Regions from separate parts of the Arthrobacter sp. 2MCAF15 genome, predicted to be linked through region 2. Evidence: riboswitches for the same ligand, from Rfam matches in the RefSeq annotation. Region 2 holds a riboswitch; each other region holds the start of a gene.
What was found. A riboswitch is a leader RNA that binds a small molecule or an ion and turns the genes downstream of it on or off. The one in region 2 is predicted to bind cyclic di-AMP.
Positions count from the first base shown of each region.

Region 1: it holds a riboswitch for cyclic di-AMP, as region 2 does, so the genes downstream of both, AB4089_RS08445 (hypothetical protein) here and AB4089_RS14175 (M23 family metallopeptidase) in region 2, are expected to answer to the same signal.
Region 3: it holds a riboswitch for cyclic di-AMP, as region 2 does, so the genes downstream of both, AB4089_RS19610 (hypothetical protein) here and AB4089_RS14175 (M23 family metallopeptidase) in region 2, are expected to answer to the same signal.

Region 1 is NZ_JBFRGZ010000005.1:169,010-176,335, forward strand. Features, by position in the region: gene AB4089_RS08420 (esterase/lipase family protein) at 250-1,047, opposite strand; gene AB4089_RS08425 (DUF4430 domain-containing protein) at 1,384-2,001, opposite strand; gene AB4089_RS08430 (DNA alkylation repair protein) at 2,127-2,825, shown strand; gene AB4089_RS08435 (cation:proton antiporter) at 2,895-4,118, opposite strand; gene AB4089_RS08440 (hypothetical protein) at 4,256-4,513, opposite strand; cyclic di-AMP (ydaO/yuaA leader) riboswitch at 4,687-4,886, shown strand; gene AB4089_RS08445 (hypothetical protein) at 4,891-5,565, shown strand; gene AB4089_RS08450 (sensor histidine kinase) at 5,741-6,748, opposite strand; gene AB4089_RS08455 (response regulator transcription factor) at 6,741-7,326, opposite strand, start outside.
Region 2 is NZ_JBFRGZ010000012.1:20,527-27,852, forward strand. Features, by position in the region: gene AB4089_RS14160 (MFS transporter) at 1-1,254, shown strand, start outside; gene serC (phosphoserine transaminase) at 1,244-2,371, opposite strand; gene AB4089_RS14170 (metal-dependent transcriptional regulator) at 2,716-3,411, shown strand; cyclic di-AMP (ydaO/yuaA leader) riboswitch at 3,562-3,775, shown strand; gene AB4089_RS14175 (M23 family metallopeptidase) at 3,780-4,601, shown strand; cyclic di-AMP (ydaO/yuaA leader) riboswitch at 4,738-4,907, shown strand; gene AB4089_RS14180 (NlpC/P60 family protein) at 5,204-5,962, shown strand; gene AB4089_RS14185 (HNH endonuclease) at 6,184-6,684, shown strand; gene mobA (molybdenum cofactor guanylyltransferase) at 6,748-7,326, shown strand, end outside.
Region 3 is NZ_JBFRGZ010000021.1:27,854-35,179, forward strand. Features, by position in the region: gene AB4089_RS19600 (glycosyltransferase family 39 protein) at 1-118, opposite strand, end outside; gene AB4089_RS19605 (glycosyltransferase) at 115-1,662, opposite strand; gene AB4089_RS19610 (hypothetical protein) at 1,843-2,661, opposite strand; cyclic di-AMP (ydaO/yuaA leader) riboswitch at 2,664-2,821, opposite strand; gene AB4089_RS19615 (HAMP domain-containing sensor histidine kinase) at 2,992-4,605, opposite strand; gene AB4089_RS19620 (response regulator transcription factor) at 4,627-5,367, opposite strand; gene AB4089_RS19625 (hypothetical protein) at 5,613-6,566, shown strand; gene AB4089_RS19630 (winged helix-turn-helix domain-containing protein) at 7,128-7,326, shown strand, end outside.

The DNA.
Region 1 (7,326 bases), on a different contig from region 2:
CGAGTGCTGGAAGCTTCATCCGGCCCGTGCCTCAAGGGCATGGGCGAGCAGACGCCGAACGGCGCAACCGGGGCCGGCATACGGGCGTCCGGGGGCCCTGCATTCGGGCCGGGCCTTCACGGCCAGTCGCTTACGTTACCGGAACGTTACCTAGGTCCGCAAACCTCCCAACCACCTCACGGCACGGGGACGCCCGGCCGCCTTCTGCATGCTGCCGGCGCCCCCGGCCCCCGCCGCTACAAACCGCCGCTACAGACAGCTGGGCTGATATGCCGGGTTGCCCGGGTGGCCGGCCGGCTGCCCAAGTGCGTCGGAGACGAGGCGCTGGGTGACCGGGTCGTTGGGGGCCTGGTCATGGTCAATTACGTCGGCCGGGCACTTATCCTGGATCGTGATGTTGGTAACCCGCCCGGCAGGGCCGGTGAGGAATTGGCTGGAGTACGGGGTCACCACCTCGTCGTGCGTCGTGGAGATTACCGTATACGCGGGACCGGGAACCGTGTCGCCAATGGAGTTGAGCTTGGTGAGGAATGGTGAACCTGCCTGCTGGTCGGCGCAGGCCTGGCAATTGGACCCTCCCACTGAAGTCGCCGGCGGAACGTCGCCCGGCGCGGGGGTGATCAGCCCGCGGGTGCCGTGGTTGGACGGCGCGATGCCCACGAGGTGGTTCACCTTGCCAGCGCCGGCAAGGAATCCAAGGTAGTAGCGCGGCATCATGCCGCCCTGGCTGTGGCCCACGAGATCAACCTTGGCCGCACCCGTCGAGGCCAGCACCTTATCGACGAACGGGGCGAGCTGCCGGGCCGAGTCTGCGACCGGCCCGGTGGCGTCGATGCCGTTGGTGGCGCCGTAGTTCAGAGCGTAAACGCAGTAGCCCTGGTTCTTGAGCGCCGGCGAAATCGTGGCCCAGTTTTTTGCCATGCTCTCAAAGGTCCCCGGTACCAGGATTACCGGGTAGGGGTGGGCTGCCGAGGGCTTGCAGGTCCAGTCGTTGGCGCCCGGTGGCGAAACGTCGCTGGTAGCGGCCTGGGCTGCCGGCATGCCCATCAGGGCTGCGGAAACCAGTGCCAGGGTTGTGGTTGCCAGCGCGGCGAGTGCTGCGGGCGTTCTGGGGTAGGACACGGAGTACCTCTTCGGTTGGACGCGTCATCAGTGACGGTCTGTGTGATGGGAAGCGAGGTAGGGGATCAGCCCCCGCAGTGATCCGGCTCACTTCTATCACTTCATGCTAGGAAGGGCGTTCCGCAGATATCGCTACATTGCACGTTCGTGCAGGCTTTTAGGGCGGGAGTGCTGCCTGTGGGGCTAAATGGTCAGACTGCTGCACAATTGTGCATAGCTACGGCGCGGCGGGCGTGCAGCCTGCGGCCGCCCTTGCTCGCTTCACTCTCCAGGCGGGAAATCGTAGGAGGCCTGGATCTTCGCCGGCGCGGTGCCGTAGGACAGGACGATCTCGTCGTGCGCCCTCAGAGGCAGGTCCCGGATCCCGGCGTTGTACTTCTCGCCGTTCACGTAGAGGGTCCAGCCGTCCAGCGGACCCGTTCCGGTGCCCGGGGCGCCGCTGCCACCGAGGACACCCCATTCCGTCAGGAGCTGCCCGAGGCTGAAGACCTGGCCCGCGGTGGGGGATTCGATGTGCACCACGCCTGTGGTGTCGTGGGTGTGCAGCGCCGAGATGCCGTTGGCCCTGTGGTCGGGTCCCGCCGTTATGCCGATATTGGCCGGCACCGCGACAGGCTTGCCGTCTTTCAGCACGTCCAGATGCGCGTGATAGTGGTCCACGTTGCCCTCCGCCGTCAGCACCGCGAGACCGGCCTGGGCGATCCGACCCGGCGCCCCCGCGATGTCCAACGCAAAATCCGGGGCCGGCGCCGCGGATGTCGCGGGAGACTCAGACGGCGGTGCGGTAGAGGGTGCAGTAGACGGCCCGGGGCCTGCGCACGCTGCCACCGCCAGCGTCATGGCGGAAAGTGCGGCGGCGAGTGTCAGTTTGGTGTGCATGGTTGCGTGAACCGCTTTCGATCGGAGACTTGCCATATCAGTCTAGGCAGATAAGCTCGGCCGGCCGATCAAGGCGAAGATGCCCCGCGTTTCCACCCCGAGCCGCTAGGGGAAAGAATGGACACGTGAGTGATGCTGGCGAATTCATTGACCTCGCACTGCAGCGGGAGGGCTCCTGGCGCCGTGCCGACGAGCTGCAGTCCCGGCTGGAACAGGAGCCGGGAGGCCGGGGACTCCGGTACTACGGTGCTTCCGTGGGTGCCGTGCGCGGGACCGTTCGGGATGCCGGCCGCCGCTATCCCGGGCTGTCCCGCGATGAGATCGCTGCGCTGAGCTCCGAGCTGTGGGGCGCGCAGCTGTCGACGGCGCCGGTTTTCGAGCGCCGCCTGGCCGCCGTGGTGCTGCTGCAGGCCAATGTGAAGCTGCTGACCAATACCGACCTCACCCGGCTGGAGGGCTTCATCCGGGAGGCGCGGCTGCGGGACCTCGTGGATCCGCTCGCCGTCGACGTCGTCGGGCCCCTGGTGGACGGGCTCGACGTCCTGGCCAGGGTGCGGGCCGACAGCGTGCTGGACCGGTGGGTGCGCGAGCCCGATGCCTGGCTGCGCCGGGCCGCGCTGCTCTCGCCGTTGCTGGCGCTGCGCTCCGGGGCGGGGGACTGGGACCGGTTCATCCGTCACGCCACCGCGGTGCTCGGCGAGCCTTCCGGGAAGTTCGACGCCGACGCCGACGCAGACGACGGTGCGGTCCGGGAAGCGGTGTTCCGCGTCCGCGCCGAGATGGCCAAGAGGCGACCCGAGCTGCAATTCACAGCCGTGGGGTGACCCCCAGAACCCTCCGTCCGGCACGGCCGGAGGGTGCCGTCTGGCAGGCGCCCCAGCCCGTCGCCTTGTTCAGTCTTTCGGCCCTCCCGGTCCGCTCGGTCCGCTCGGTCCGCTTGGTCCTACGGCGCTGCCGGTATCGCCGGACCTGCCGCCGGCCTTTGCGGGCAGCGAGAAACCCCTGGCGGCCCGTGATCCGGCGACGGCGCTCGCGGCTATGGTGACCAGCGCGCCCACCAGCAGGGCCGCGGCCTCGCCCGGGAGCAGGACCTGGAGTTGCGTCCCGATGCTCGCCGCCGCGGCAGGTATGCCGAGTTGGGCCGCCGACAGCACTCCGAGGGGCAACGGGAGCCCCAGTACCACCAGGGCGGCGTGCGTCAACAGGGCGCCGACGCCCAGCGCCACACCGAGGGCGATCATGTCCGGATGTCCGGCCAGGTCCTTAAGGGTCAGTGATGCGCCCAGCCAGACGAAGAACACCGGACCCAGGAAGCCGTCGCTGAGGGCGAACAGTTGCCGGGCCAGCCGCCTCGGTTCCCCGACGGCGGCCACCGCCAGGCCGAGGGAAAAGCCTGCCAACATCACGGACACGTTGCTCCACGTCGCGACCGCGGCCAGGGCGAAGAGAACCACCAGCTGGATCCGCAGCTCGAGGGCAAACTTGCGGCTTTCGGAAAGTCGGTGCATGCGCCCGTTGATTCCCCTGCGATCGAGCCAGCGCAGTACGACAAAGAGAACCACCGCGCAGCCGGTCACCGTGAGCACGCCCAGCGCCGCCCGGAGCGCGTGCGGCGGGTCCACCATGAGCGGCAGCGCCACTATGCAGGCTACGTCCGCGATGGCCACTTGCGCAGTCATGGAGATGACGTGGGGTCCGCCGAGGCGGAGGGAATCGATGATCGGCAGGACCAGCGCGGCTGAGGAGGATGCCAGAAGCACTGCGTAGAGGGGAGCATGTCCAGTCCCAAAGAGCAGGCCTATGCCGGTTCCGACCGCCACCGCTGCCGCCGCGCACGCAGCGGCGCGGCGGGAACCACTGCCGAGGGCGGAGCGGATCTGCGGATCCCGCACGGGAACATGGGTTCCGGCCACAAACATCATTAGCGCAAACCCGATATTGGCCAGCAGGCTGAACGTCGGGTCCGCCGGATCAACCAGGGCCAGGCCCGAGCGCCCGATCACGATGCCGGCCAGCAGCTCTCCCAGCACCACGGGCAACCGCCAGCGCACCGGCAGCGCCAGAAGCGGGCCGGCCAGTGCGACGACGGCGATCAGCGCCAGGGACAGGAACGTCACGGCTCGCCCCGCCGGACCTGCCCGGGGCCCACCGGGGCAGCAGGCTCGGCCTGGATGGTGGCGTCCGTGGCCACCGGGTCCTTCGTCATGGAAAGAGATTAGTCCCGTTGACCCTGCAGTGGCCTGGGTGTTGGCAATCAGGAGGTCGTTGACCGCCGTTCCACCACGGCGTAGGCCTTTCCCTCCAGGAAGGCCCAGTCGTTGACAACCATGTAGCCTAGCGAGTCCACCCGGTCATTGAGCACGTGCTCGTCGAAGCCCCTGTCACGAGGTTCCGCATCCCAGGTGGCCACATGGACGTCCCGGCCGTCCAAGATCAGCAGCTCGGTATTGACGTCGAAATCCTCCTTGGGCTGGCTGCTCAACTGGCAGATGGCGACACACAGGCTGTTCATTTCGGGCCTCCGCTTCGAGGTGGTGCTGATGGCATCATCCTACGTTCGGATGCGGCCCCGCCCCATGGGCAACCGACGGACGGCACTGTGGCCTCCGTTACCTGAATGTGACATTGGCGTGCGGTTCGCGTTACGGTGGTTAGGTGCCTGTTTCTCCGATACAGGCGCTCCCCAGCCGATTGCCTAACTCTGCCGCGGCCCCGGGGGTAACTCGCATCGACGCCGGCAGAGACGGGGAAACCACTTTTGGCCTGCTGACATGCAGGTCTTGGGGTGAAGCCGCACAGCGCCCGCCATGACGGGCCCGGGAGTGCGGCCGGGTGACTCCCATCCGAATCCGACAGCTCACCTCGCAGGCATTGGGAGAGGCTACATCCATGTCTTCAATCAGTACTTTTGCGCGCCATAGCGCCATTCTCGCCGCCGCCTCCGGGCTGGTGCTGACGGGCTCGATGGCCGCCAACGCCGCCTCGACCCCCGTGCAGCGGGACTCCGCTCCGGCCTCCAAGGTGGACGTAGCGGGACAGGTCAGCGCCCCCGTCAACGCCGATTCCAGCGTCAAGATCAGCTTCGACCGCCCCGCGGTGGCTTCCGTCGCCGCGCCGGTCATCGAACAGCCTGTTGCCGCGGCACCGGCTCCCGCAGCTGCCCCGGCGGCAGCGCCCGCAGCAGCACCTAAGGCAACAGTGCAGGTGCAGTCGGCCCCCGCCGCCGCGCCGGCTGCGGCGCCCGCCGGCGGACGCAACGCCATCATGCTTTCTGCCGCCTACAGCCAGCTGGGTATCACCCAGGACTGCACCGCCATGGTCGAAAAGGCCCTTGGCGCCGCAGGCAAGCCCGTTGGCGACATCGGTCCCCGGGCATTCCTTGGCCTCGGAACCGTTGTGGGCACCCCGCAGCCTGGCGACATGGTGGTCCAGTCCGGCCACGTTGGCATCTACGCCGGCAACGGCCAGGTGATCAGCGGCGGCATGAACGGTAAGAACCAGACCATGGTCCACCCGCTGTCCTGGCTCACCGCGACCGGTGGCGTGACCTTCGTCCGCGCCTAATCCAGCGCTCCTATTCCAGTAGGGGCCAGGCAGCCCTGCCGGGGCCAGGCAACCCGGAAAGACCGGCGATCGATTTCCTTTGGGGGCAATCGATCGCCGGTCTTTTCTGTGTCTGCCGTCCTATCTGCCAGCATTGCCGTGTGTCCAGGGGCACACCACTTCAGGCATTGCCGCTTCAGGCAGTGACGCTTCCGGCCAGCGGAAGCGTCATCTTCATGACCGTTCCCTCGGCTCCAGTCGCAGCCACCTCGACGGCGCCGCCAGCGGCGACGGCGATCTCGCGGACCAAAGCCAGGCCGATGCCAAAGCTCCGCTGTCCGTGTGAGCCGCCGGTGCTGGCGGTCCGGACGAAGCGGTCAAAGATCCGGGCCTGATCCACGCCGGTAATCCCGGTTCCTGTATCCGCGACGGTAATCACCGCGCTGTTCTGCTCGATCGAGGTCCTGATGGTCACACGGCCGCCCGGAGGAGTGTGCGCGAGGGCGTTGTCCGCCAGGGCCAGCACGGCACGGCGCAGCGCATTCTTCTCGATGCGGGCCAACGGCCGGGCGTCGGCGGAGAAATCCATGCGGACCTCACGCTGGTCTGCCACCAATTGGAGGCTCCCTGCGACGCCTGCGGCGGCGTCGGCGAGATCGGCAGGGGGTGCGGAGCGGTCCGGGGCGTCCGCCGTCGCGGCGAGCAGCAGTTCGTTGACAATCCCGGTCAGCGTCGCAGCGTCCTCCCGGATCCGGGCCAGGTCCTGGCTTTGCCTGGAGCCGGGCACCGTGTTTCGCTGGGCGAGTTGGATCCTGGTATCCAGGATGGTCAAGGGCGTTCGCAATTCGTGGCTCGCGTCCTGGACGAAGCGCCGTTGCCGGGCCAGGGCATCACCGAGGGGGCGGATGGCGCTGCGCGCGCTGAGCCACCCGAGAATGCCGGCCAGCAGGATTCCCGCCACACCGGCGATGACCATGGCTTCGAGGACATCCTTGGAATCCAGGTACGCGTAGGCCGTCCCGGCCGCTGCCGAGCCGGGCACTTCAGGATGGGCCAGCTGATTCATGAGGTAGAGCGCAGTGGCGGCGAAGAGCCCGAGGACCATGACTGCGCACGCGGCGCTGATCCGCAGCGCGACCTTGAGCGAGGCCTTGCGCAGTATCGAGTGGTCCGGGTTTCCGCCGGAGATCCCGCCGTTATTCATGAGCGTCGCCAATCTGGTAACCGACGCCGTGAACCGTACGGATGACGGCCTTGCAAATCTTCCGGCGCAGGTGATGAACATAGGTATCGATCACGCCGGGCTGGTCCGAGGCGTGGAAGTACGCCGCGAGGAGCTCGTCCCGGGTGAACACGCGGCCGGGTTCCGCTGCCAGGGCTGCCAGCAGCTGGCATTCCTTCGCGGTCAGCGGCACCGTGTGCCCGTAGACGGACCGGACGGAGCGCTGCGTCGGGTCCAGTTCCCAGTCCCCGATCATCACCTGAGCCGGGGCCGGAGAAGGGAAGGTGCGCGTCAGGGCGCGCAGGCGGGCGGCCAGTTCGCCGGCGTCGAACGGCTTGGTCACGTAGTCGTTGGCCCCCGCGTCCAGGCCCCTGACCTTCTCGTCGGCGTCGCCCAGGGCGGTCAGGATCAGGATGGGCGTGGCAATGCCTTTCGACCGCAGCGCTGCGATGAGGGCGATGCCGTCCATCACGGGCAGCCCTCGGTCGATCACCATGACGTCCCAGGCCCCGGTCAGTCCGTGGTGGAGGCCATCACGGCCGTTGGTGACAAGCTGGACC
Region 2 (7,326 bases):
GGTACCTGGATGCAGCGCACCGCCCAGGACTGGCTGGTGTTCGCCCACCTGACGGCGCAGGATGCCGGGGCGGTGGGGATCACCATGGCCCTGCAACTGGGCCCGCAGCTCTTCCTGGCACCCGTGGCCGGGCTGCTTGCAGACCGCTTCGACCGCAAGCGGCTCCTGGTGCTGACCCAGTCCGCGATGGCGCTGCTGAGTGCGGGGCTGGGCATCCTGGTGGTGACCGGCGCGGCGCAGCTCTGGCATGTGTACGCCTTCGCCCTGATGCTCGGGGTGGTCTCCGCGCTGGACGCCCCCGTGCGGCAGACCTTCGTCTCGGAATTGGTCCAGGACGACTACCTCTCCAACGCCGTGGCCCTCAACAGTGCGTCCTTCAACGTCGCCCGGATGATCGGCCCCGCCGTCGCGGGCCTGCTCACCGCCGTCGTCGGGCCCGGCTGGGTCTTCCTGATTAACACGCTCACGTTCGTCGCCCTGTTGCTGAGCCTGGCGAACATCCCGGCGGCCTCGCTGCGCCGGCTGCCGCGCGCCCCGGCGGGCAAGGGCAGGATCCGGGAGGGGCTGCGCTATGTCAGGCACCGTCCGGACCTGATCGTGGTGCTCGTGGCCATCTTCATCGTGGGAACCCTGGGGCTGAATTTCGCCCTCTACATCGCGGCCATGGTGGGCACGGAATTCGGCCTCGACGCCGGGGCCTTCGGCCTGATGAATTCGATCATGGCCATCGGCTCCGTGGCGGGGGCGCTGATGTCCGCCGGCCGGGGGAAGCCACGGCTGCGGGTCATCTTCGGGGCGGCCGCTGCCTTCGGCGTGACCTCTGGTATCGCGGCGCTGGCCCCCAGCTATTTCTGGTACGGCGCGGCGCTGGTGCCGGTGGGGCTGTTCGCAATCACCATGATGACCAGCGCCAACGGGTACGTCCAGACCACCACGGACCCCGTCATGCGGGGCCGGGTGATGGCCCTCTACATGGCAATCTTCATGGGCGGAACCCCCATCGGGGCGCCGCTGGTCGGCTGGGTGGCCAACACCGCCGGCCCCCGCTGGTCCATGGGGGTTGCCGCCGGCGCCGGCTTGCTCGCGGCCCTGATCGGGCTGGTGTGGATCATCCGGGCCCAGCACTTGCGGCTCCACTTCAACCGCCGGGCGCGCGGGCTGCGGTACTTCCGCGTCGAAAGCGGAAACGGCGCCGACACGACACCAGGTTCTGGTGCCGCGGCGACGCCGTCGGACGCTGAAGCTACTTCTTGAGTTCTGCCACCACGAAGTCGATGCACTCGAGCAGTGCCGAGACATCGTCCGGCTCGATCGCCACGAAAGTGGCGATGCGCAGCTGGTTGCGGCCCAGCTTGCGGTACGGCTCTGTGTCGACGACGCCGTTGGCGCGGAGCACCTTGGCGATCGCCGAGGCATCGATCGATTCGTCGAAGTCGATCGTGGCGATCACGTTGGAACGGTCCTCGGCCTTGGCCACGAACGGCGTGGCGTAGCTGGACGCCTCGGCCCAGCGGTAGATGCGGCCGGCCGAATCGGCCGTCCGTCCGGCCGCGAAGTCCAGGCCGCCGTTGGCGTTGAGCCACTGCACCTGGGCATCCAGGGTCACCAGGGTGGCCAGGGCGGGCGTGTTGTAGGTCTGGTTCAGCCGGGAGTTATCGATCGCCGTCTGGAGGTCCAGGAAATCGGGAATCCAGCGGTTGCCGGCCTTGATCCGTGCCGCCCGCTCCAGCGCCGCCGGGGAGAACAGGCCCAGCCACAGGCCGCCGTCGGACGCGAAGTTCTTTTGCGGCGCGAAGTAGTACACGTCGGACTCCGCCACGTCCACGTCCAGCCCGCCCGCGGCGGAGGTCGCGTCCACCAGCACCAGCGACCCCTCATCGGCGCCTGCCACGCGGCGGACGGGGGCCGCCACGCCGGTTGAGGTCTCGTTCTGCGGCCACGCGTAAACGTCGACGCCGGCCTCCGCCCGGGCTATGGGGCGTGTGCCGGGTTCGGCCTTGATGATGGAGGACTCGGCAAGGAACGGTGCCTTGTTGGTCGCCGAGGCAAACTTCGAGCCGAACTCGCCGAAGGAGAGGTGCTGCGCCTTGTCCTCCACGAGCCCAAAGCTGGCGATGTCCCAGAATGCAGTGGATCCGCCCACGCCCAGGATCACTTCGTAGCCCTCGGGCGCACGGAAGAATTCGCTCAGGCCGCTGCGCACCGAGCCGACCAGGTTCTTCACGGGTGCCTGGCGGTGCGAGGTCCCCAGCAGCTTCGCCGACGCGGCGAGGGCCTCCATCTGTTCCGGCCTGACCTTGGACGGACCGGCGCCGAACCGGCCGTCCTTGGGCAGGAGGTTGGCGGGGATCGCGATGCTGGTGTCGCTCACAGTGGCTCCAATTTTCGGCTGGTTCGTAGCGTGGCTGGAAGGTGGCCCGGTAGGGGATGGCTACAACGGCCCCCCTGTTTATTCTGCCTGTTTCATTCTGCCTGACGGGTACCGGCCACGCGGAAAAGGCCCTGTCACAGTCCGGTCATTGAGACGCCCGGGAACTGCCGGCGCGCGGGCGCTCGGGGGCAGCGCCAGCCCGGACGAAAATTATCCGGAGTAATTCAAAATAGGCTAGGCTGGCATGCGAACGTACGGCGGTTCTTGCCAGGCGCATCCTGCATGCAGCCCGCACGCGGTACGGTGGGAATGACGCACGGACTGCGCTCGAGGAGCTGAGCTGAATGACTGATCTGATCGATACTACGGAGATGTATCTTCGGACCATTCTGGAACTTGAAGAAGAAAACATCGTTGCTCTGCGCGCCCGCATTGCCGAACGGCTCCGCCACTCCGGCCCCACTGTCTCGCAGACCATCGGCCGGATGGAACGCGACGGACTGGTGGTTGTTTCGGGCGACCGGCACCTTGAACTGACCGAAACCGGACGGAAACGCGCCATCGGCGTCATGCGCAAGCACCGCCTCGCCGAACGCCTGCTCGCCGACGTGATCGGACTCGACTGGGCCTATGTCCACGAGGAGGCGTGCCGCTGGGAGCATGTCATGAGTGAGCGGGTTGAGCGGCGAATTTTTGAGATGCTGGACCACCCCACCGTTTCGCCCTACGGAAACCCCATTCCCGGTCTTGCCGATCTTGGCGGCGTGTCCAACGGCGCCCCGGCCGATGGGGCCGTGAACCTGCTGGAGGCCATGGCCGGCTACGGTGCGGGTTCGCGGGTCACGGTCAACCGGCTCGCGGAGCCGATCCAGGTGGAGCCGGAGCTTCTGGCCCAGCTCGACGAGGGTGGAATTCGGCCTGGTGCGCTGGTGTCGCTGGAGCGGGTGGGGGAGTACATCTCGGTCCGCGTTCCCGATATCGAGGGTGCCCTGGAGTTGCCGCCCGAGGTTGCGGCGCACGTCTTTGTAACAGTCGCCTGACCAGCCACAACGCGCCGGTCATGGGACGACCCATGAGTTCTGCACATCTGGGGTTACGGATTTATTACCGGACGGCTTAATCCCCTATAGTTAGTGGCCAGTGCCGATACCAAAGCGTTACCTGATCCGAAGCCGAGCCCTGCCAGCGGATCAGTCGCAGAACCACCTCCTGGCAGGGGCGGGGGAACCACTTTCGGCTGCTGCTTCAGCAGCCTTGGGGTGAAGTCCGTCAGCGGCAAGCAACGTCCATCGAGGGATCCCCAGGGATGCCTCTCTGTCTGGCTGCTTGCAACGGCGGACCGGGTCTTTGAACTCTCTGACCCGAATCCGACAGCTAACTTCGCAGGCTATCCAGAGAGGAACCGTTCTTGACCACCCAGACCGCCAGGGGCCGTCGCCGCGCGACCGGTCCCGCTCCGGAGCCGCGTCCCGCCGTAGAGCATATGGCCGAACGCCCCCGCGACGCGCACCGCGATGAACGCCGGCGGCGGCGCAGCCCGTTCCGTCAGGTAACGGAATTTGCCGCGGCCAGTGGGGTCGGGCAGAAGGCCGGCATCGCACTGGCCGCAACGGGCCTGGTCCTCACTGTGACGGTCCCCGCCACGAGTCCCGTGCTGGCCTCCAATGCTGATGGAACAGGCGCCCTCTCTGCTGCAGTACAGCCGGATGTCACGGCTGCCGCCGCCGCAAAAGTCGATTTCAGCCGAACGGCCGTCACCACGAAGGGTGATCCGGACGGGAAGCTCAAGCAGCTGCTCAGCGCCCAGTCTGTGGGCAGCATCACACGCGCGGCATCGGCCGGCACCCTCGGCGCGCCGCTGGACCAGATGATCACCGCCTCGCCGTTCGGCTACCGTGTCAGCCCCATTACCGGCGGTGCGGGCGAGTTCCACCGCGGCCAGGACTTTGCCGCCCAGTGCGGTACGGCCGTCCACGCGGCCGCCAGCGGCACAGTGACGTTCAGCGGATGGCATCCCTATGGCGGCGGAAACCGGGTCGTCATTGACCACGGCAACGGCCTGGAGACCACGTACAACCACCTGTCCTCGGCCTCGGTCAGGGTCGGCCAGAAGGTATCGCGCGGAGATGTCATCGCCATGAGCGGGACCACGGGCGCCTCCACGGGCTGCCACCTCCACTTTGAAGTGATGGTCAACGGCGACGTCGTTGACCCGCTCGGATGGCTCTAAAAAGATGATGGACCGCTATCGAATCCTTGTGACACGCCGTGATCTGAATGTGACATTGGGTCAAGACTGCTGTAGGGTTTGAAGCACGCCAACTTTTCCGAAGTTGGCGCTCTTGAGTGGATTGCCTAGCTCTGCCACCGCTCAAGGTCCGTTCGCATTACATCGTCTGGCAGGGGCGGGGGAACCAATTTTGGCCTTCGAAAGAAGGCCTAGGGGTTAAGTCGCAAAGCTTCCAAGGAAGCAGCGCGGCCGGGTGACTCCCATCCGAATCCGACAGCTCACCTCGTAGGCATTGGGAGAGGCTACTTTCGTGTCTTCACGCCACAATTCTGCGCGCATGCGCACCGGCGAGGCTCCTTCGAGCTCGCTGGAATCCACATCACGTGCCGCCCTTTCAGGCGCCCGGATGGGATCACGTTCCGCAGGCTCAATCTCTACCGAGTCCGGACAGCATGCAGTTTCCGCTTTTGGCGCGTCTTCGCAGTACACCCTTCGCTAAGTAACCCAATTTCGGGGCGATCCGGCGTACCCCCAAGATGCCGGAGCGTCCTCAGTCCGCGCCCGAAAGCGCGCGGTCCAAGGATCACGAAAGAGAGAACTTAATGACTACTCGTGCAACCGTTGCACGGCACCGAGTCGAGGTCACCAAGACCAACTCGCTGGCTGTTATTGCTAAGGCTGTCGGCGACAACGCCGGTGGCATGGGCCGTCAGGCCGCGGTCATCGCCGCAGCTTCCGGCCTGGTTCTGACCAGCGGAATCGCAGCCAACGCTGCTGAGACCAACGTTCAGCGCGAATCCACCTCCGCTTCGGCCCTGGAAGTCCAGTCCGCCGCTCCGGCCACCATTTCGGCTGCCTCCAGCATCGCGATCTCCTACGAGAAGCCCGCCGTGACCACCACGCCGGCTCCCGTCGTTGAGGCCCCGAAGCCCGTTGTGCAGGTCCAGGACTCCACGGCCTCCCGCGCCGGCGGCACCGAGCTTGGCGTCAGCGGCGGCGTCGCTGCCCAGGCTCCGGCCGGCATCGGCAGCGGAGCTGGCGCGACCATCGCCGCTGCTGCCTACGCACAGATCGGCGTTTCGCAGGACTGCACCGCCCTCGCCACCAACGCCCTGGCCGCGGCCGGCATCCACTACCACGGCTGGCCGGCAGGTTACCTGTCCCTGGGCCGCACCGTGAGCGCCGCCGAGGCACGCCCGGGCGACCTCGCCTACTACCAGAACGGCGGCGTGGGCATGGCCCACATCGCGGTTTACGTCGGCAACGGCATGGCAGTCCACGGCGGCTGGAACGGCGGCACCACCGCGCTGTACAGCGTGAACGTCGGCTCCGGCCCGGTCTTCATCCGCGTCGGCGGCTAAGCCACAGCACTCCAGCATTTCGAAAGACCCCCGCCCTTTGGCGGGGGTCTTTTGCGTGACCGCGCCATGAACTTTGCGCGCGCACGGCCGCGCCGGTGAAAAAATATTCGGTGATCCGGCACCTGAGTGTTTACTCTTGTGTTGTCGATCCATAGCCCGACCATGCAGAGGGCAGCCGGCCCTCGTGCCGCTGGCGGGTGCGGCCGTGAAGAGGTATGCGGATGCGCACTCTCGTTCTGAATGCTGGATATGAACCACTGGCGGTAATCACCTTCCGCCGGGCGCTCGTCCTTGTCCTGACCGGAAAGGCCAGCGTTGTGGCGGAAGGGGACGACCCCGTCGTCGGCCCCCAGGACATCCTGGGCCGCCCGTCCGTGATCCTGCTGAACCGCTACATCCGTCCGAGGTACAACACCATGACGGCGGTGAGCCGCCGCGGGGTGCTCCGCCGGGATGCCCACCGCTGCGCCTACTGCGGCAAGGCGGCGCACACGATCGACCACGTCCAGCCCAAGTCCCGGGGTGGCGCCGATTCCTGGGAGAACCTGGTGGCGGCCTGCCTGCGCTGCAACAACGCCAAGAGCGACCACACTCCGGCGGAGATGGGCTGGAAGATCGGGTTTGTTCCGGGCCCCCCGAAGGGCGCGATCTGGCAGATCAAGGAACTCGAGAAGCCGACGCCCGCCTGGGATCCCTTCCTGCTGCCGGAATCGGCCGCCTGACCTCTGGGCTGGCGCGGGCCGTGCCTGATCTGCCCGTAGCCGGCGCCGCGCTAGGCTGAGCCGGTGGAGTTCGATGCCATCATTCTCGCCGGGGGGAGGTCCTCCCGCCTGGGCGGCGTGCCCAAATCCCGGCTGGTGTACGACGGCGCCACCCTCCTCGAGCGGTCACTGGGCGCCGCGGGCGGGGCGGGGCGCGCCGTCGTCGTCGGGCCGGACCCGGGGAACCTGCCCGACGGCGTCCTGACCTGCCGGGAGGAGCCGCCCTTCGCCGGGCCGGCCGCTGCCATCGCCGCGGGCCTGGACGCGCTGGCCTCGGGCCATTCCGTCGGGCGTGGGGACGCTGCTCCGGCGCCGTTTACCCTGGTCCTTGCCTGTGACATGCCAAGGTCCTCCGCTGCCGTCCGGGTCCTGGCCGAATCGCTGGAGGCCTCCCTGGCGGCCGCGCCGGAACCGGGCCGCGGTGACGGGGTCATGGCCGTCTCCCAGGACGGCCGGAAGCAGCCGCTCGCGGGTTTTTATGGCACGGCCGCGCTACAACGAAGTGTTACGGAGGCCCGGCAGCGGGGCGGCCTGGAAAACGCGTCGGCCTTCTCCCTTCTTGCTAGGCTGGACGTACGGGAAGTCCGCGTTCCCCCGGGGTCC
Region 3 (7,326 bases), on a different contig from region 2:
GGTTGGGTGGCGCGCCGGCGTCCTCGGATGCCGGGACGGTCGTTTCCGGGTCCAGGGGCGGGCTGCCGGCCGGTGAACCGGCACGGGAGCCGGCGGTGGGGCTGATGGTTGCCGTCATTTACTTGGCCTTTTCTGTGCGGGTTCTGTATGGGGGAGGGAAGCCTCGGGGGCGGCGGGCACCGGAGCGGTGCCGGGGACGATGGGCTCCGCAACGGTGATGGCGGCGTCCGGCGCCGGGACGGTGTTAGTCCGCCGGGGGTGGAAGACCACCAGCCGGAAGAGCAGGAATTTCACGGCAGTGGCGGCCAGATTGGCGGCGGTGACCGTAAGCAGTTCGAGCCAGCGGTCCGGTGTGGCTCCTGACGTGGCGTGAACCAGGGCGAGGGCGCCCGAGGTCAGGGCCAACCCGATCCCGAAGACCAGCAGCCCCTCGAAGTGATGGCGGGCGGCCTGACTGCCGCCCTGGATGCCGAACGTGAAGCGCCGGTTGGCCGCGGTGTTGGCCACGGCGGTGGTGAGCAGCGCGAGGAAGTTTGCCAGCTGCGGGTCCATGAATTGTCGGCAGAGCAGGAAGATTGCCAGGTACGCCAGGGTGGAGGCCACCCCGATGCTGCCGAAGCGGACCAGCTGCCCGAAGAGGCTTCCGCCGGGGCTTTGTTCCTGGAACCGCGAGGACGCCGGCAGCGGTCCGCGGGCCAGTGCGGCGCGCAGTTCGGGAACCGGGATCCGGCCCGAAACCAGGTCCCGGCTCAACCGTGCCATGCCGCGCAGGTCCGCGAGGGCGGTCTGGACGATGTCCACGCTGGAATCGGGGTCGTCGGTCCAGTCCACCGGGACTTCGTGGACGCGCAGGCCGCACTTTTCTGCCAGCACCAGCAGCTCGGTGTCGAAGAACCAGGCGTTGTCCAGGGTGTGGGGGAGCAGTTGCCGGGCCACGTCCGCCCGGATCGCCTTGAACCCGCACTGGGCGTCGCTGAAGTGGGCCCCCATGAGGGACTGCAGCAGGAAGTTGTAGCTGCGCGAGATGAACTCCCGCTTGGGTCCGCGGACCACGCGTGAGTTGCGGGTCAGCCGGGTGCCGATCGCCAGATCGGAGTGCCCCGAAATGAGCGGGGCGAGCAGGGGGCCGAGGGCCGCCAGGTCCGTGGAAAGGTCCACGTCCATGTAGGCCAGGACCGGCGACGGCGAGGAGAGCCAAACTTTGCGAAGCGCGTTTCCCCGGCCCTTTTCAGCCATGTGGACCACCATCACTTCGCGCAACTCGCGGGCCACGCGCTCCGCGGTCTTGAGGGTTCCGTCGGTGCTGGCGTTGTCCGCCACAGTGATCCGGAAAGAGTGCGGGAAGGCGCCGATAAGGTACGCGTGGAGCCGGCGCAGGCACGCTTCAAGGTCCCGCTCCTCGTTGAAGACCGGAATCGTGACGTCCAGCAACGGTGTGCTGCCGCGTGTGTCAATGGGTGCGCGCCGGCCGCCGGGGCCGGTAAGCGCTCCGGCGAACGGTCCCGGGGCCGGCGCATCGGCCACGGTCAGGCCCGACGATGCGGGCCCGGACGATGCAGGCCCCGACGGCTCAAGTCCGGACGGGGAGGGCGGGGCCGCCGGACCGGCCGGCGTCGCCGTGGAACGGGACAGGGTTCCTGTGGCCTGGTCTGTGAATGTCATGGCTCAACTTTCGCGCCGGCCCATATGAGGGCTTTAGGGCCAAGCTGTGCGGGGGCTGTGGAAGTCCGGCGCCAGGCCGGCCGGCCAAAATCGTACCGGCCGCGGACGCACAGGAGGCCCCGGATCCACGTGGATCCGGGGCCTCAACCACCCTCGCCGGGCGGTCCGGCTAGTGCCGGTTTAGTACCAGTTGTGTGCGTAGTGGAAGTTCAGCGCGCCGCAGGGGGAGCCGTAGCGTTCCTTGACGTAGTTCAGGCCCCAATTGATCTGGGTCCGGTAGTTGGTCATGTAGTCGGCACCGGCGCTCGCCATCTTCGAGGCGGGCAGGGACTGAACCACTCCGTAGGCGCCGCTGCTGGCGTTGGTGGCGGTGGTCTTCCAGTCCGATTCCTTGGTCCAGAGCTTCTGCAGGCACTGCATCTCACCAGGGGCCCAGCCATAGCTGCCCAGCTGGGACGCGGCGTACGCCTGGGCTCCGGCGGGGTCGTCGACAGCAACCGGTGCGGGGGCGGGAACAGCTGCCGGTGCCGGTGCCGATGCGGGAGCGGGGGCCGGTGCAGGAGCGGCTGCGGGAGCCGGTGCCGGTGCGGGAGCGGCCGCGGGAGCCGGGGCCGGTGCGGGCGCAGCAGCAACCGGGGCGGCCGGGGGCTCGGCGGCCTTGACTTCCGAGAGCGTGGGTGCCACGTTTTTTTCCGCCGGAGCGGCGATCTGGACTCGTTCGAAGTTGAGCTTGGCCAGCGGATCGGCGCTCGTGGCCGTTTGGCTGCCCGCAGCATTCGTGTGAGTGCCCGGCTCCGCCGCCTGGCTGGCGGCGCCGCCTCCCACCAGCAGGGCGCAAGCGGCGGTTACGACGGCGGCGCGGCGTGCAGTGATGCCGAGTCCGGTAGTCAGCTTGGACAGGGCGGATGCCTGCGTGGCTGGTTCGGCGCGGTGGCGCGACTTGGTGGAGCGGAAATGGGAATCGCCGTCAGGGCGCGTTTGTACCTGGAGTTCAGTCATGATGGGCCTCTCAACGCCGGCGGAGTTAGCTGTCGGGTTCGGATGAGGTCATCCGGCCGCACGGAAAATCACGTGTCGGCTTCACCCCGAGGGCGCATGAATGCAGAATGCCCGGGAACTCTGGGTCCCCCGCCTCTGCCTGGTCCAGCGGAATCCGGGAAGCGGCAGAGTTTGGCGTCCGTCCGGATATGCGGCACCAATGGAGGCCGCACCACAACGACGCTACAGGACCTCGGCGCTTAAGTCACATTTTGGTAACAGGAGTCACAGCGGGCGGGGTGTCGGCTTGCGCAGGAACATTGCGCGGGTCGGCGGTGAATCCTGCTGGGCCTACAACGACGGCGGCGCCGCGGGCAGCCGCACCGCAAACTCCGTGCGGCCGGGCCGGGAGGTGACTTCAACGGTGCCCCCGTGGGCCTCCACAATCGACTGGACAATGGACAAGCCCAGACCGCTCGTGCCCTCCGAGGTCGGGGCGTGAGCAGCTGCCCCGGCACTGCCACGGCTGCCGGAAGGAGTACCGGAAACGGCCCCGGAAGCCGGGCGGACGGCGGGCCCGGACCTGGCCCCCGCCGTCGCAGCGACCGGTGTGTTGGCGGGGCTGGCGGTGGGATTGGTGCGCGCGGCGTCGGCCCGTGCGAACCGGGCGAAGACCCGGCCGATGAATTCCGGGGCGATGCCGCTGCCGTTGTCCGTCACGGTAACCACGGCGCTTCCATCCGCCGAACGCATCACGCCCGTGACCACCGTGGTCCCGGGGTCCGTGTGCTTGCGCGCATTGGACAGGAGGTTGGCGAGGACCTGGTGAAGCTGGGTCGCATCGCCGCGGACCACCACGGGCTCCTCCGGAAGTTCCAGCTGCCAGACGCGGTCCGGGGCCATGACTTTCTCATCGCTCACCGTCTCAATGGCCAGCTGCGTGAGGTCGACGTCGCTGACCTTCAGCGGCTGTCCCTCGTCCAGGCGCGCCAGTAAAAGCAGGTCCTCAACCAGGGTGGTCATGCGTTCGGACTGGCTTTGCACGCGGGCGAGGGACCTCTCGCCGTCGGCGGTGAAGTGCTCTGTCATCCGCATCAGCTCGGTGTAGCCGCGGATAGCCGTCAGCGGCGTGCGGAGTTCATGCGAGGCATCGGCGACAAACTGCCGCACCTTCATCTCGCTCTCCTGCCGCGCCTCCAGGGCGTTGGAGACGTTGTCCAGCATCTGGTTCAGCGCATAGCCCACGCTGCCCACCTCCGTGCCCTGGTGGGCGGCCGACGCCGGGACGCGCACCCCGAGCGCCACCTCACCTGCGTCCAGCGGCAGGCGGGAGACCTTGGTGGCGACCTCGGAGAGTTGTTCCAGCGGCTTCATGGTCCGCCGGATCAGGGCCGTGCCGGCCAGGCCGATCAGCACGAGTCCGCCTGCGGAGACCACCACCATGGTCCAGACCAGCGAGGCCAGGGTGCTTTGCTTTTCGGCCAGCGGAAGCCCGGTGACAATCACGTCGCCATAAGGTGTGCGGACGGCGGTGAGCCGGTAGGCGCCGACCGTGAGGTTGCGATCCACGGGCACGCCGTTGGGGGTCAATGCCAGGAGGACCGCGTTGTCCTCTGGGGAGAGGCTCTTGCGGGTGGCGTCTCCGGCCAGGAACCCGGGGTTGCTGACCTCGCCGTCCTGTATGCGGGCGTTGAGCGTCCCGATGCCCTGGCCCCGGGCATCGAGAGGGTCGGGGCGGCCGCCGGCGGTGCCGGGCAGGGGCCGGCCGAACTCGCTGGACCGGTGCGAAGCATTGCTGAGCTGGTCATCGAGCTGCCGGGTCAGGAACAGGTCCATGGAGGCGTAGCTGAACAGTCCCACGGCGCCGCAGATGGCGACCAGCAGCGCCATGGCAACCAGGACCAGCCGGGTGCGCAAATGCCAGGTGGACGGGTTGCGCCAGTCGCGTCCGGGGACGCGGGTCATGCCGGAAAGGGTGGGCACGGATCAGTCCGCCGGTTTCAGGACGTAGCCGGCGCCGCGCACCGTGTGGATCATGGGAGCGTGGTTGGCGTCGACCTTCTTGCGGAGGTAGGAAATGTACAGTTCCACGATGTTGGCCTGCCCGCCGAAGTCGTAATCCCACACCCGGTCCAGGATCTGGGCTTTGCTGATGACCCTTTTGGGGTTTTCCATGAGGTAGCGCAGCAGCTCGAACTGCGTGGCGGTCAGGTGCAGTTCCTCCCCGGCCCGGGTGACTTCGCGGGTGTCGACATTGAGCACCAGGTCGCCCACCACCAGCTCGGCGGTGTCCATGGCGGCCACGCCGGAGCGCTGGACCAGCCGGTGCAGGCGCAGCAGGACCTCTTCCATGCTGAACGGCTTGGTGACGTAGTCATCGCCGCCGGCCGCCAGGCCGGTGATACGGTCCTGGACGGCGTCCTTCGCCGTGAGGAACAGCGCCGGCACCTCCGGCGCGAACGCGCGGATCCTGCTCAGCAGCTCGACGCCGTCGAACCCGGGCAGCATCACGTCCAGCACCAGTACATCGGGGCGGAACTCCTTTGCGAGACGGACCGCGGAGGGTCCATCTTCCGCCACGGCCACTGACCAGCCGGCCATCCGCAGCCCCATGCTCATGAGCTCGGAGAGGCTGGGCTCGTCATCCACCACGAGGGCGCGGATGGGTGAGCCGTCCGGGTGCGTGAGCTGGGGAAGGTTGTTGGTCATGGAGTGCGAAGTGGCCATGGGACAACTCTCCGATCTGCCGGTTAGGTGGGGCTTTGGGGACCCTGTGCGGCACCTGTGAATCCCAGCCTAGCGAGCTGGAAGCCTTTCCGGGGGACCGAGCGGGCCGCTGCGGCAGCACCGAAGATGTCCGTTCGTTGCCCTGCCCAAGGTCACAGGCCCGGCTGTCGGCCTGCACAGCCCAGGCACAGGATCGCTCAGCACGCTGGGGTGAACACCGATCCGCACCACAAAGGAGAAACACGATGAGCGGTCAGCATCCCGGAGCCGGTTCCGGACCAGCCCCAGAACCCACCCCCGGCAACGCTGCGACGCCCGCACCTGTGACCACGCCCGCGGACGCAGGACAGCTTGGCGCCGCACCGCAGGCTGGCGGGCACTACGACGGCGCGCCGCAGGCGGCCGGCCAGTACGACGGCGGCCGGCCCGTCGGCGGGCAGCCGGCGGCGGACACCGCCCCCGGCTGGGGCGCGCCCCAGATCTCGCAAGTTCCGGCTTCGGCGCCGGGGTGGGGTATGCCGCGGCAGGAACATACGGCGCCCACGGGTGCAACAGGCTGGGGTGCGCCGCGGGCGGGCACCAAGACCGCTCCGGCGGCAAGCCCCTGGACGCTCAAGCGCGGGCTCGTCGTCGCCGGTGCCGCAGCGGTCCTGGCAGTCGGTGCAGGTGCCGGGGTCTATGCCCTGACCTCAACTTCGGCCGCGGCCAACGGGACGGCAGGCGCCGCGGGCGGGGCCGGTGGGGCTGCGGGCGGCCAGGGTTTCGCACCCGGCATGCCTGGCTCGGCGCAAGGCGGCGCCGCGGCAGGCGGAATGCCGGGGCAAGGCGGTCCCGGCAACTTCGCCGCCGGCGGGATGGGCGGACTCTCCTCGGCAGTGCATGCCGAATACGTCGTGCTGCAAGGAACCGAGTACACCACCATGGCCGAGCAGTTGGGCATTGTGAGCGAGGTCAGCTCGTCCTCCGTCACGGTCAAGAGCAGTGACGGGTTCACTCGCAGCTATGCCCTGGGCAGCGATGTGGTGGTGAGTAATCTGCAACAGCGGCGCCAGCAGGCCGGCGGTACGGGCACCCAGCTGAGCGTGGCGGACATTGTTGCAGGCGGCACAGTGCGGATCGTGGCGGCGAAGGACGGCTCCGGCTACACGGCAACGTCCGTCATGGTTGTCGCGGCGACCGCCACTGGCCAGTCCAACTGACCCCGCCGAAGCCGACTGACCCGCCGAATCCGACTTTGCCGCCCCGCCAGGCGGCACTGTCGGCATGACCACTCCGTGGACCGCCCCGCTGGGAACGGCGGGAACGCTCCGTTTTGCCGATTTGCCGTGCTGTGAATCTTTTCGGCTGTCCGGCTATTGAGGTCGAATAATCTTCGGTGAAATTTGTCTTCGGGCTCCTGGGTGAGAAAAACGCTTGTTATTTTATTCCCGGGGCAGAATTGTGACTTGCGCTACAATTCCTCGATCTGTCTCACTATGTGGAACCTGCGGTCCATTGTTACTTGCACGTTCGCATTGTTACGTTGCACACTTCAATTGTGAACAAGAACTCAACAGCACCTGCAGCCGCAGCTATCTGGATCAGCACACCCGCTGGTACCGAGATGCGCTGTTGTCGAATGCACGCCTAACTTTTACACCCCTGAGAGTTTCTAGGCATTCGCCCCCCAGCCCAGAGTCGGGCGCCCCTCCCCAGTTTCATTGCGGGGAAAGAAGCATTCGAGCCGCGATGACGGCCATTCACATTGAGGTAAGCATTCCATGTCAGTTGCATCCGGATACGTCCACATCTCCGTCCGTAACGCCAGCAAGGCCGGTCAGCCCTCCGGGATCCGCCAGGGCTTTGGCGGCCGCTCCGCGTTCGCACCCGCCGGTTCCACCGGCAGCTTCCCGGCCCCCGGATATGCAGCACAGGGCTACAACCCTGACTCCTACGGCCAGCTCCGCGCCGTTCCGCCCA